Regions from separate parts of the Zhongshania arctica genome, predicted to be linked through region 2. Evidence: predicted binding sites of a transcription regulator. Region 2 holds the regulator's gene; each other region holds the start of a gene.

What was found. The regulator FliA, encoded in region 2, starts transcription of late flagellar genes. The targets are predictions, from matches to a motif close to TAAAGTTATNNNNNNNNCGGCCGATANCC.
Positions count from the first base shown of each region.
Region 1: fliK (flagellar hook-length control protein FliK) is a predicted target of FliA. The motif match lies at 1,262-1,290, and genes of this name have one in related genera.
Region 3: AB4875_RS14590 (flagellinolysin) is a predicted target of FliA. The motif match lies at 3,016-3,044, and genes of this name have one in related genera.

Region 1 is NZ_JBFRYB010000001.1:2,735,261-2,740,011, reverse strand. Features, by position in the region: gene fliK (flagellar hook-length control protein FliK) at 1-1,218, opposite strand, end outside; gene AB4875_RS12490 (glutathione peroxidase) at 1,405-1,887, shown strand; gene AB4875_RS12485 (MarR family winged helix-turn-helix transcriptional regulator) at 1,884-2,351, shown strand; gene AB4875_RS12480 (NAD(P)(+) transhydrogenase (Re/Si-specific) subunit beta) at 2,420-3,796, opposite strand; gene AB4875_RS12475 (NAD(P) transhydrogenase subunit alpha part 2) at 3,796-4,086, opposite strand; gene AB4875_RS12470 (NAD(P) transhydrogenase subunit alpha) at 4,096-4,751, opposite strand, start outside.
Region 2 is NZ_JBFRYB010000001.1:1,752,505-1,757,255, forward strand. Features, by position in the region: gene flhA (flagellar biosynthesis protein FlhA) at 1-297, shown strand, start outside; gene flhF (flagellar biosynthesis GTPase FlhF) at 382-1,734, shown strand; gene AB4875_RS07950 (MinD/ParA family protein) at 1,875-2,702, shown strand; gene AB4875_RS07955 (RNA polymerase sigma factor FliA) at 2,699-3,430, shown strand; gene AB4875_RS07960 (DUF2802 domain-containing protein) at 3,495-3,956, shown strand; gene AB4875_RS07965 (hypothetical protein) at 3,965-4,543, opposite strand.
Region 3 is NZ_JBFRYB010000001.1:3,211,672-3,216,422, forward strand. Features, by position in the region: gene AB4875_RS14580 (hybrid sensor histidine kinase/response regulator) at 1-642, opposite strand, end outside; gene AB4875_RS14585 (hypothetical protein) at 789-1,043, opposite strand; gene AB4875_RS14590 (flagellinolysin) at 1,244-2,980, opposite strand; gene AB4875_RS14595 (Lrp/AsnC family transcriptional regulator) at 3,245-3,721, shown strand; gene aceF (dihydrolipoyllysine-residue acetyltransferase) at 4,103-4,751, opposite strand, start outside.

The sequences.
Region 1 (4,751 bases), 980 kb from region 2:
CTGGGATTTCAAGGTTTGCTCTAGTTGGTGGCGCTGGGATTCTATCAGCGCAGTGGTCGCACTGTTGTCGGCACTGAAGCGTATATTGATATCGGGTGTTTGAGTAACTCGTGCCCTAATGGGGCCTAATCCCGGCAGATCAAAGCTTAAGGTGACTGTCCAATTGTGCTGAGGTTTTTCAGCCCCGGTTTGTTCTTGCGGGTTTTGTTGATCCTTATCTTTCCGTTCGAACTTGCCAAAGTGGAGCTGCCAGACATCAATGCCGTCATTGCTGCGCACAGGTAACTCAACCATATACTGGGCTTGGGATTTATCACTTTGCTGAAGGTGCTGTAATTGGTGCGACTCTTGGCGCGCAATTGTGCCTCGCACATCCCGTAACACCTGCTGCAAGATGTCGGCATCAGAGTCCGCTTGGCTCAGTGTTGGCGCCTGCCGACCTTGGGGGCGTAGTTCACCCGGCAGCTCTGTGCCGCGCGGTTTTGCGACTGGGCTTTGGGGGTAGCTTTCGGCTGAGGGCTTTGGTGTTGCGGTATGCGCTTCATTTAACGGTGGGCTTAGCCGTGATTGCGGCGAGTATTCTCGCGCTAGAGGTGGGCTTTTGCCTTCAGTTTTGACCGATGTAGATTCGCTGCCGCTACTTTTCGGATCACTAGCGAGTTGCTGGCTAATTTGCTGGCTAAGCTTAAGCAAGGCGCGCTTTAGATCACCCGCCGGGGCTTGGCCTTTGGCGAGTTGGTTTTCTAGAAAGAGTCCACTTTGTAATATAGCTTGGCGCAGCCCGTCTGGATCGCTGGATTGAGCTCTGCCGGCGATGGCATCGACAAATCCTTTGCCGATGGCCGCTAGCTGTTGGTCAGGCATGCTGCTGAGCTTGGCTAAATTCGCCAGTAGTTGGCTTACATTCTGTTGCTGGGGCAATGTGGCGCGTAGCTGGTTCTGAATAAAGCCGATTTCGGGCTTTAGTATTTGTAGTCTTGGGCGCTGCTTTTGATCTTTGCCGATAACTTGGAGTAGCAGTTGTTCGCCGTGGCGAAGTGCAGTCTGACTTTCAGCCATCATTTTTAGGCCGCCTGATGCAAGCTCATAGACGTGGTTGGCACGCTGACCAATGACCACCGCGGTTAGTACGCGGTCAATCGCCAATACCGGCGCGGGCCCTGCCGGGCGGTTAAACGCCGCGGGCTGGGTGGCAAAACTGGGGTTGATAATAACCATATTTGATAGGGCGTCCGCAGTTTATCTATAGAGTAATCATATACCTTATCGGCAGAAAATCGCTGCGCTTGAGCAATGATTTTATATCGCGCGCGATATACTTGTGTGCGATATACATTTTTGTTTTAATGTTTGCTGGGGCGAGAATTGGTCCACGCCAATAAAATTATTCACTGGGGAGTTAATATGAGTACATTATACGATTTTGAAATTTCAAGCTTGCAGGGTAAACCGCTGGACTTGTCTGCCTATAAAAACAAAGTCGTGCTGGTGGTCAACACCGCGAGTAAATGCGGGCTGACGCCCCAGTACGAAGGTTTGCAGGCGTTGTATGATACCTACCAAGACAAGGGCTTGGTGATACTGGGTGCGCCTTGTAATCAATTTGCGAACCAGGAGCCTGGTGACGCTAATACCATCGAAGGCAGTTGCCTGATGAACTACGGGGTTAGCTTTCCCATCACGGAAAAAATTGATGTGAACGGCAAAAATGCTCACCCCTTGTTTGCGTATTTGAAAAAGGCGGCGCCAGGTACCATTAGTAATACTGTGAAGTGGAATTTCACCAAGTTTCTGATTGGTAAAGATGGTGTGGCGATTAAGCGGTATGCGCCAACAACCAAGCCGGAGAGTTTGGTAGCGGATATCGAGGCGGCCTTAGCCGTATGAGTGATGGGCTAGTAGATGCGCTTCCGCCGCAGCTTCGCTTAGATAATCAACTGTGTTTTCCCTTGTATGCGGCGTCGCGAATGATTACCCGCTTGTATCAGGATAAGTTGACGCCGCTGGGGCTAACGTATCCACAGTATATTGTCATGATGATTTTATGGGAGAGTGCGCCTTGCGCGGTTAAGCTCGTTAGCGAGCGGGCCTTGCTGAATACCAATACCTTGACACCACTTTTGAAGCGCCTAGAGCAACAGGGGTTTATTATTCGCAGCAGAGCGGTCGACGATGAGCGCGTCGTTATGCTGCATCTCAGTGAGTCGGGGCTTAGTTTGCGGGATGAGTGCGAATGTATTCCGGAGGCTTTGCTAGATAAATTAGCCGTTGAGGAGTGCGATTTGCTGCAGCTAAAGGATATATTAACCCGGCTATTGCCGGTGTTGAGTGGTGGTGCAGGCAGGGGCTAACACAGTTTGTGTAGGCGAAAAAAAACGGGCTCTTAAGAACCCGTTTTTTTGTTTAACACCAAGCGAAATTAGCTAAACGATTTAACAATATTACCCAGCATTTCTTTGGCATCACCAAACAGCATCCGCGTATTGTCTTTGAAGAACAATGGGTTGTCGATACCGGCAAAGCCAGACGCCATTGAACGCTTCAATACGAAAACATTGCGAGCCAAATCCACATTGATGACCGGCATGCCGTAAATTGGGCTGCCTTCCATTTCACGCGCGGCGGGGTTAACCACGTCGTTGGCGCCGATAACAATCGCTACGTCGAAGGTTTCCATGCGCGGGTTAACCGCATCCATTTCCAGCAGTAAGTCATAGGATACGTCGGCTTCTGCAAGCAGTACGTTCATATGACCTGGCATGCGGCCAGCCACCGGGTGAATGGCATAAACCACTTCCGCGCCATTCTTTTCCAGAATTTCTTGTAACTCTTTTACTACATGCTGTGCTTGTGCAACGGCCATACCGTAACCAGGTACAATCACGACGCTAGCAGCGGCTTCAAGTACATAGTAGGCATCCTCTGCTGTCATAGCCTTGGCTTCGCCTTCGATCTTAGCGGCAGTGCCTGTAGCTGTGACTACGCTGAAGCCGCTAAATAAGACGTTGCTCAGAGAGCGGTTCATCGCCTTGCACATGATTTGGGTCAGGATGATACCGCTGGCGCCAACCAGCGCGCCGGCTACGATCAGGATAATATTGTTGATCGCGATACCGGCCGCGCAAGCTGCTAAGCCTGAGTAGCTATTTAGCAGCGAGATTACTACCGGCATATCGGCGCCACCGATAGGAATAACCAGCATGATACCGAGTAGCAGCGATAGACCAATAACCAAATACAAGTAGATGGAAGTAGCTGGGCCAGCGCTGATAGTGAACATCACGGCAGACGCGATAATGGCAATAATCAACAGTATGTTAAATACCCGTTGGCCGCTAAATACTAGGGCTTTGCCTGAGATTCGCTCGCTGAGCTTGCCCCAAGCCACCATGCTGCCAGAGAAGGTCACGCCACCGATCAAGATAGATAGCACGATGGTGATTAGCACAAAGGTGTGGGCATCTTGCATCCCATACAGTGCGCCCCAACCAACGAATAAGCTCGCTACACCGCCAAAACCGTTAAACAGTGCGACCATTTCTGGCATGCCGGTCATTTCAACGCGGCGTGCTATTACTGCGCCGATTAAACCGCCGACAACGATGCCAGCAACGATATATTTGTAGTCAATAATACTTTGGTCGAGCAAAGTAACTACTACCGCGATAAACATACCCAGTGCAGATACTAGGTTGCCTTTACGGGCAGTCGCTGGAGAGCCCAGCATTTTAAGACCAAAAATAAACAGCGCGGCCGCTACCACATAAGATAGGTTGACCAGTAATTCAATACCCATTACTTAGCGCTCCCTTTTTTCTTAAACATAGCTAGCATGCGGTCAGTGACCATATAGCCACCGATAACATTGATGGTTGCCATGGCGACTGCCACGGTGCCAAGAATAGTTGCAAGCACGGCGTGCTCGGCGCCGGCCGAAGTCAGTGCGCCAACCAGAGTGATACCGGAGATCGCGTTTGACCCAGACATCAGCGGGGTGTGCAGGGTTGCGGGTACTTTATTGATCAGCTCAAAGCCTAAAAATATAGACAGCATTAAGATGAAAGCCAAAAAGACAGCGTTTTCCATCATCTTCTCCTAGTTAATCAGGTTTTTAATGGTTTCGTTAACGATCTCGCCGCCGTGGGTAATCACACAGCCCTGCAGAATATCGTTTTCCATGTCGATAACCATTTTCTTGTCATCGGCGATCCAGCCTTCATCAACTAAGTTGAAGAGGTTGGCAGAGTACATTTGGCTAGCATCTCGACTAACGAAATTCGACCAGTTGCCGTCGCCAATAATGGTGACACCGTCTACAACTACGGTTTTGCCAGCAACAGAGCCTTCGACGTTACCGCCGCTTTCAGCTGCCATATCGACGATCACAGAGCCGGGTTTCATGCCCTTAATCATGTCGCTGGTTACTAGTACTGGTGGCTTACGACCGAATAGCTGCGCTGTTGTGATCACGATGTCAGACTCAGCAATTTGCTTCTTCTGACCTTCGAGCTGCAGTTTCATCTGCTCTTCAGTTAGTGCTAGCGCGTAACCGTCTTTGGTCTGACCGGTTTCGCCCAAGTCAATTTCTAGGAACTTGCCGCCAAGTGAGCGCACTTGCTCGGCAACTACGCTGCGGGTGTCAAACGCGACAACCTTGGCGCCAAGACGTTTGGCGGTGGCAATCGCTTGGAGGCCGGCAACGCCAGCGCCGATGATGAAGGCAGTAGAGGGCTTCAAGGTGCCGGCTGGTG
Region 2 (4,751 bases):
CTAGATCCAGATCTGGAACAGTTGTTGCAAGACATGCTTAGAGGCAACGCTGCCGCCGCTGGATTAGAGCCAGGAATTGCAGAGCGATTACAGAATGACTTGGCAGACTATAGCCATCGTCAGGAGCTAGCAGGGCAGCCAGCGATAGTTTTAGTGTCACCGTCTATACGTTCTTGGGTGTCACGTTTTACACGCCGCAGCGTACCGGGATTAGCCGTGTTGTCGTACAACGAAGTACCAGACAGCAAGCAAGTGAGATTACTGTCAACAATCGGTCAGCAAGGGCGCTTGAATTAAGGTGTTTGAAGTTGGCGACAGACAGTTAGAGATAAATTTATTAATGACATTTCGCCGTAAATTGAGATGTGCTGGGAGTGGCTTATGCAAGTGAAAAAATATCAAGCAGCGGATACGCAGCAGGCCATGAGATTGGTTCGCGCGGCCCATGGTCCAGACGCTGTGATTCTCGACTGTCGTAGTGTGGCAGGCGGGGTGGAAGTGGTTGTTAGTCTTGAGAGTATGCTTGAAACCTCAATGGCTGCGGCGCCCCCAGCATCATTTCCGGCTCCGCAGCAAACCCGCAGCCCCGACGCAGGTCGCGAGCCAACAGCCCTCGATGCTCTGTTTAACCGCCGAAAAAAAGCCGAGGAAGAAATCAGCCAGCTCAGCAGTCCGCCAGCCCGGACTGCTGATAGCAATAGTAATGGTGTTAGACCGACTGCGGCAGAACCGCAAATGGTATGGTCCCAGAATGAAGAACTGCTCACCATGAAGCAGGAAATGGCCTCAATGAAATCAATGCTGATGGACCAATTAAAAGGTCACAATTGGCAGCAAGCCAGTCATCAAGCACCAGAGCATCAAGGCCTAAACGATTTTCTTTCGGCAATGGATATCGACCCAGCCCTAGGTAAACGCCTGTGCGCAGAAATTCCTAGCGATGAATCGGCCACGGTGCAGCGTGAAATGCTTAAGATGCTGTTAGTCAACAAATTGGCGGTTAAGGCGCCGCCTAGCGCTGGGGCTATTTGTTTGGTTGGCCCCCAGGGCGCGGGTAAAACCACCACCATTGCAAAAATTGCGGCGCAATATGTGCTGACTCACGGCCGCTCAGGCATTGCGATCTTAACCACAGACGCGGCTCGAGTCGGGGCGCAAGAACAATTGCGAGCCTATGGCCGCATTCTGCAAATACCGGTTCACGTCGCCAGCGACCCAGACGAGGCCGTTAAAACCTACCGTCTTTTACGTAAAAAGAATTTAGTGCTAATAGATACTGCGGGTATCTCTTTTCGGGACAAACAGGGTATCAGTGAACTCAATCAGCTGATTTCCGGTATGCAGGACCTTCAGGTGTTTCTAACCTTGCCCGCCGATTCAGAGAACTATGTGCAGAGCGAAATTATCGACGCCTACTCGTCATTTAACGTCCAGGGTGCAGTTCTTACCCGCATTGACGAAGCCATGCGCTTAGGCGGCGCCATGTCAAATTTGATCCAGCACCGCTTGCCTTTGGTGTGGTGTGCTAACGGCCCCCGGGTACCGCAAAACTTGTCGGCGGCAGATGCCGGAAAACTGGTGAATATGGCCGTGCGGATGACCAAGGCCTTTGAGGTTCGTCGCAATGGCACTCCGGCGCCAATGCCGGCACCCGCGCAGCAAGAATCGGTGCCCGCTGAGGTGGCTTCTGCCATGCAAAGTCAGCGTGGAAGTGCGCTAAATGTGCGGGTTTAGGCAAGATTAGTATGAAAAGTTAGTGATAGTGCGTAGAGCAATTTTAGGACGACAGACATACCATAGAGTAACGATAGTTTGAGAATCCGCTACCATCTAATTGGGGTGGTTAAAAATGTATCGGGAGAGTGATAAAAACAATGAGTCCTGTAAAAGTTATAGCCGTAAGTAGTGGTAAGGGTGGTGTTGGTAAAACCAATGTCTCAGTTAATTTGGCCTGCCAGTTAGCCAGACGCGGTAATCGTGTTTTGCTGATGGATGCCGATTTAGGTTTGGCTAACGTCGATATCATGCTGGGGCTAAAACCGAAATGGAATTTGTCACACGTACTGGATGGCAAGTGCTCAATCGAAGATATTCTGCTTCCCGGTCCAGAGGGGATTTCGATTATCCCGGCTGCATCGGGCATCAAAAAAATGGCAGAGTTGGGTAATGACCAGCATGCCGCCATTGTTCGCTCACTAAGCGCGCTAAGTGGTGATTATGATGTAATGATTGTCGATACCGCCGCCGGTATTTCAGACAGCGTTATTACCTTCAGTCGCGCCAGCCAATATGTATTGGTGGTGGTGACAGACGAATTAACCTCAATGGCCGATGCCTATGCCTTGATTAAGGTTATGAACCGCGACGCCGGCATTAAGCGCTTTAAAGTATTGCGTAATATGGTTAACAGCCACGACCACGCCCGCGATGGATTTGAGCGTTTAAACGAAGTTGCCCAACGTTTTCTAGATGTCACTCTGGAGTACGCCGGATTTATTCCCCGCGATCCGTATTTGATAAAGGCCGATACCCGCCAAAAAGCCGTCAGCGATTTATATCCCGGCGCAGAGTCCTCGCTGGCATTCCGCCGCTTGGCAGAAACAGTCGATAAATGGGCAATGCCCAGCGGTCCAAGCGGCGATATTGAATTCTTTGTCGACCGTATGTTTACACCGGCGGCCGCCGCCGGAGTTGCGATGTGAACGGGCACTCCGCCTACCTCAATGTGCAATACGGCAGCCGCGAAGAGCTGGTAGAGCGTCATGCACCTTTGGTAAAGCGAATTGCCTATCACTTGGTCAGCCGTTTGCCGGCCAGTGTCGAAGTTGATGACCTTATTCAGGCGGGCATGATTGGCCTACTGGAAGCGGGCAGTAATTATCAAATGAATAAAGGCGCAAGTTTTGAAACCTTCGCCAGTATCCGTATTCGCGGCGCCATGATTGATCAAATGCGCCACAACGGCTGGGCGCCGCGCTCTGTAACCCGTCAACTGCGGGAAATGAGCGAAGCGGTTCGCAAGGTTGAAAGTCGCGTAGCCCGCGAGGCAAACGCCAATGAAATTGCCGATGAAATGGGCATATCACTAGACGAATATCATGACTTATTGCGCGACACTAGTTCCGTGCGCCTGTTTAGCCTAGACCAAATGAGCGAAGGCGAACACGAAGCTATTGAGGTGGGCGGCGGCGATGATCGTTACGCACCGCTGGAAAATGTACTTGAAGACGACTTTCAGACCGCACTGGTGAGCCAGATAAATGGCTTGCCAGAGCGGGAAAAGTTAGTGATGGCGCTCTACTACGAAAACGGTCTTAACCTTAAAGAAATTGGTGAGGTTATGGAAGTGAGCGAATCAAGAGTATGCCAAATCCACAGTCAAGCGATTGTCAGGCTAAAAGGTCGGCTAAGCGACTGGACTGCGGCCTAGGCAATATGAGCTGCTGCCAAGGTAGCAATCAAGAGCTAAGATTTAAGTACAGGAAGAATCTACAATGACTAAATACGATTATCTCGAATTTCCTATGAAGTTTATTGAATGGTGCCAAAGATTATCTGAGGCGTCGTTGCTGGGCTTAGTCCTGAGTTTAGTTGGTATTGGCTTGCTGATGTTTATGGTTAAAGCCCGCCGTAGCGATACTGTAAAAGAGATTAGCCAAACTCAAAATGCCGATGCCGATGCCGATGCCGTTGTGGTGGCATTGGAGCGCAAAATTGAATACCAAAACTCTGCTATGACAATGCTCGGCGAGCGTATATCGGCGTTAGAGGAATACTTGGAGATGCTCGGCGAGCGTCAGCAGCGGAATGACGCCGATAAAAAAGACATGCGCTTTTACCAGCAAGTTAGCGTGATGGCAGGGCAGGGCGTTGGCGCGCCAGAACTAGCCCAGCGCTGCGGTATTTCTGCCAGTGAGGCGGACTTGATCACAGCGCTTTCGAAAAAATCACATTGAGCAACCAGCTACTCTTTATCTATTTCAATCATGAGCTGCTTAAACAGAGAGAGCTTAGCTTTTCCAAGTGCTTCGCCTTCAAGAGTTTGGCCTTTGGATAAAGAAAGCCATTTCATACTCGTCGTGGCGTCAGTTTGAGCGGAAACTTTTTTTGTTAAAGTACCATTTTTGTACACATCAACACTTCCTACAATTTTGTAGTCGTAGTCGTACCAGAACAGTGGTTCTAGTATGAAAAAAGTAAAGCCCGTGATGAATGCCTTGATCATTCCGGAACCCATATGAGGATCCATTTCGAGGTCGAATTTTGATTCTAACGTGATATCTACTTTGTCATCAGGTCTTAGCGGGTAATAGACATTTTTGGCGAACCTAGAAGTTCGAAGCTCTGTTCCAAAAGATTCTGTGATGTTCCCGGCCGGAGCATAAACTTTGTCGCCTGGTATGTTTCGTAATCCTAGATCCTGGTATTTATAGTTGTAAATGGTTCCAAAGCTATCTGGATCCGGTGTGACTAATACCTTTGTTCCAGTGCATCCTGTTGCGAATATTGTCATTAGGATTGTTAGAATTAACTTCCTTTTCATTTCTTAAGTTCTCCTTGGTTTTATATCTTTCTATAAAGTTGTAATTATATATTGTCGATTAAGGATGATTTTTTGTGTTTTCCTGATTTTTCTTATTTGGTTGGCGTGATCCTCTAATAATTCTAGTCGTCGACCATTTTGTTTTTATTTTTGGTGCGAGACTGGGGGTGAAAATTTCACCTCTATTTTTAGAGGAAGCGTAAATCTT
Region 3 (4,751 bases), 1.5 Mb from region 2:
AAGCACGGTAATCGCAAATATACCCACCATGACAAAGGCCGTTAACTTCACCACGGACTCAAGCGCAATGGCAGCCATTAAACCGCGGTGCCGATGTCGCTCATCTGCCACACGCGTGCCAAAAAGTACCGTAAACACTATGAGCACTAGGGCCGCGATAAAGCTGGTATTGCCAGAGCTAGCAGGTAGTTCTGCACTCCAAATGCCCTGAACAGTCACCCACGCTTGTGCGGTCGCTTTTAACTGCAGCGCAATGTAAGGCAGGCTGCCAGCTACCGCTATGCCTGTGACCAAGGCCGCAAGAGCTTGACTTTTACCATAGCGAGAGCCGATAAAGTCGGCAATTGACGTGACTCGATTTCGCGCGGCGACCACCGACAAACGCCGCAAAAATGGCCAGGCAAAAATAAAGAGTAAAATAGGGCCCAAATAAATGGGCAGATAGGACCAACCACTATTTGCCGCTCGCCCCACCGCGCCAAAAAAGGTCCAAGAACTGCAATAGACCGCCAAGGACAGACTATAGATCAAGGCCTGCATTACGACAGGACGCTTACCACGACGATCCCCCCACCAGGCAACACCAAACAAGATGCCAATGTAGAGAAACGCCAGCAACATCAGCCACTGGTTAGATTGCACATGCATTTCCTCTATTATTCTAGAGACAGTCTAACGCAGGGCATACATCCTTGCATGCAACAACCTTGATCGGCGCTCTCTAACTTAGCAGGCAGTTTGTGACTAGGAGAATGTCCAAGCGCCGTTATCGGAAAGGCATAGCGACGCTACTCTTCGCGGAGCTTCGTTAAGCCAACAAAACGCGATAGTATCGATTGAAACTCGCCTTTGCTAATATCCACCATTTCCAGCACTCGGCCATAGAGCATAATCGTGGGCACATTTCTGCCACCTAATTCTTTTTGGGTTTCATGCAGGCAATACAGGATGGCGCGCTCCTTTTTATTTAAGCCGTCGCGAACATCTGGCAGATTTTCAAAGACACTGGAATGATAATCTTGGGGGTTTTCGTCTCTGTTCACACTGCCGCCGTGATAGTTAAGGTCTTCTTGTCGTCCATCCCCACAATTCTCCAAGACATTTGCGCGTAGCTATTATTAGAACGGCCAAGAATCACTCAAACTCGGATTGAACATTTCATCATCGCCAATACGGCTTGAAATCATTAGTTCAGCTAGGAAGTGGGCGATGCATGTAACATCAAACTGGGTAATACTATGATCTATTGTAGCAAAGCGAGAGCTGCTTGCGGGAGAGCATTGGCTTGAGCGGTGATGGCGAGACCCGCTTGCTGAAGAATCTGCGCCTTAACTAGGGTCGCCGTCTCCTGAGCATAATCCGCATCAAGTATTCTGGAGCGACTCGCGGTGAGCGATTCTGAGGACGTCTGCAGATTAATAATTGCCGAACCAATTCGATTGATCTGCGCACCGACAGTGGCGCGCTGCGAAGACACATACTCCATCGCGCGATCCATTTTGTTAATGACCTGGTTAGCGGCCGAGACTAAATCTAAATCATTTAAATCCAAGGCCAACGCACTCATCGCGCCAATATCCACCGCAACAACTTCACCAACATTAGCCCCTAACTGGAAGTTCTTGGTATTACTCGCCAACACACCCGCCGCAGCTTCGTCCCAGTTTTCAGCAAAGCCCAATAATTGATCATCGCCGGTGCGCGAGGCGAAATTCGCAACCACCGATTCCGCTGTTCGCACCGCACCGCCGTCAACATTAGCACCACCTATAGCACCAGTGTCAGAGTCGCTTAAGGAGCCACTATCAACCTGCGCCTGAATATAGGTCTGTGCCTCGGCGGTATTAAATGCGCTTGTTAAAAAATTATCTGCACTGGTGTAGGTGCCATTACTAGCAGCATCTATGGCTTCATCGAGTCCGGCATCTTGGTTATTTGTCAAATAACTCATGACATCCTTAATGCCATCCCCGCCCAAGACCTTAATTTCATCATGGAGCTTGCGAACAGCAAGAAAAGCAGCCGAGTATTCATCGCTGGAACCACCCCAAGAACCATCAAGGTCGTCCGCCACCGCCGCTAGCCCAGCCACGCCAAGAGATCCTATAGAGCTTGCTACCCGCTCGTCCGCCCCGTGAATTAGTTCGGCAGCCCCCTCCAAAAACCAGCGCTGATCATCGCTAGCAGTATCAAAAAACGAGGCAATATTCATACTGCGATACATGACTGCATGGACCATTTCATGAGCAATGATTCGATCATTATAAAACGGTGCCGTGCCGCCATCGGGCAAATTTGGCGGCGTAAAATCTGCCATATCGATTTGCAGCGTGACATCACTGGCCTTGCCCGTGAAACTACCGGGAACAACACCGGTGACTCGCGCCGCCGTGCCGCCACTGCCATCACTAAAGCTAGTCAGCTCAATACTTATCTCACCACCGTCAGCAGTTAAACCGAAATACTCCTGAATAAGGGACTCTGATTGCGACAACCAGCCAGAGCGTAAACCATCAAGTACCGCCAACTGATCACTATCGCCCAAGACACTAGACTGAGCAGTAGCAAAAACCGCCTGACCATTAAACGTAGTTTGACGGCCAACGCGATCAATCTCATCGCGAAGTAAGTCCACTTCGCTCTGCAGGGCCTGGCGATCGCTAGTACTATTGGATCCATTGGCCGCTTGAACGGCGAGTTCCCGTATACGCTGCATTGCATCAGTCACTGAGGACAAGGCACCATCGGCGACCTGCAGCATTGATACGCCGTCATTAGCATTGCGCACCGCTTGATCTAGCCCCCGAATCTGACTGGTAAAACGGGTGGAAATCGCCATGCCGGCAGCATCATCGCGTGCACTATTGATACGCAGGCCAGACGATAGGCGTTGCTGCGCCTGGACCAAGGAATTCTCCGAGACCTGCAAATTACGAGCACTATTGAGCGCCGCAATATTGGTGTTAATAGATAAACTCATAGGCGAATAAAACCTAATATCGAGTTATGACACCAACGTATCGACCGTTAGTTAAAAAACTTTAGCTGTTTTTAACAATAGACTGAAGTAAGCAAGATTAGGGTAGCGGTCATCCTGGACAAGCCCCACCCTGGCGATAACGGCTTGTGAGCGAGAATATCTGACCCAACACACGGCGAATACGTATTTTAAGTAGACCCAATAATCGCTAGTGTTTGTATAAATCTGCCACAAACTATTCAATACTTTAATTAGGCTTGCACTATGAGCACTGAACTAAGCAAGCAGGACCTTAGCATTCTCGCCATCCTCCAAACCGACGCTAGTAAAACATCAAGTGACGTTGCGGATATGGTGGGCATGTCGCAATCACCCTGTTGGCGCCGCATCAACCGTATTGAGCAAAATGGTCTGATCCGCAAGAAAGTCGCACTGCTAGATCGCCATGTTTTGGGCATGGATTTGGTAGTATTCGCCACCATCAACCTCACTGCATCAGGTCGCCAAAATCTGCAAGAGTTTGAGCTGTCGGTTGAGAATTTTGATGAGGTTGTCGAGTGCTACACCATGACCGGCATTTGGGATTACATGCTAAAAATTATTGTGAAGGACATTCGAAATTACGAAAGCTTTGTTAGAGATCGCTTACTGTGCCTACCCATGATTCGTGAAATTCACTCACATATCGCGGTAACGGAAATAAAAAACAGCACGGAGTTACCACTCAAAACCCAACTATAACCTTGTGGTTTTTTACTAAAAAGGAAACAGAAAGGAAGCTAAAACTATAAGTGATGAAGGTGGCACGTCCCTGTGCCCCCTCATATCTCGGCGCAAGCGCCGAACTATGAGATGGGGAGTAAACACGCTGAAAAATTCAGCCATGATTATTTGCAACAGCCGTCGAACTCCCGCAATGGAGTTTCGAGCCAGCAGCGCACTCTGTGTAAAAATATACATAGATATACCGCAAGACGCATCCCCCTATTTAGGGGGTAAGAAAAAGCCTAACGGTAAAGAAAGGGCTGCAACTAGCACTCAATTTCGAGGGCGGACTGAAAAATCAGGCTAGGCTTTGGCCCAGACACAGCAAAGCACTGGGGTGAGAATTAAAGCTGTCAATTAAAGTAATAAGCGCCGGATATCCGCCAATAGTTCGCCCATATAAGTAAAGAACTGACCAGCATCCACTCCATTTATCGCACGGTGATCATAGGATAAAGACACCGGCAACATTTTACGCGGCACAAACTCGCTGCCATTCCAGTGCGGCTTAACGGCAAGTTTCGACACCCCCATAATAGCCACTTCTGGCGCATTAATAATAGGTGTAAAACCGGTACCGCCAATACTTCCTAAACTGGAAATCGTAAAGCAGCCTCCCTGCATATCAGCAGGTTTCAATTTACGCTGCTTCGCCTTTTGCGCCAATTCCGCAGATTCTGCCGCCAGTTCCCACAGTGACTTTTTATCAACATCCCTAATCACCGGTACCACCAAGCCAGCCGGGGTATCGACGGCAATACCGATATTGATATATTTTTTGAAGATCATGGTCTCGCCATCGGCACTTAGCGATGCGTTAAACTTCGGGTAAGTGCGCAGAGCCAAAGCGGCCGCTTTCAGCAAAAATGGCAGGGGTGTCAGTTTAACGCCGTGCTGCTCACTTTCTTTTTTCACGCTGGCGCGAAAATCTTCTAGGTCACTAATATCCACATCATCGAACTGAGTCACATGCGGCAGATTCAACCAGCTGCGGTGCATATTTGCC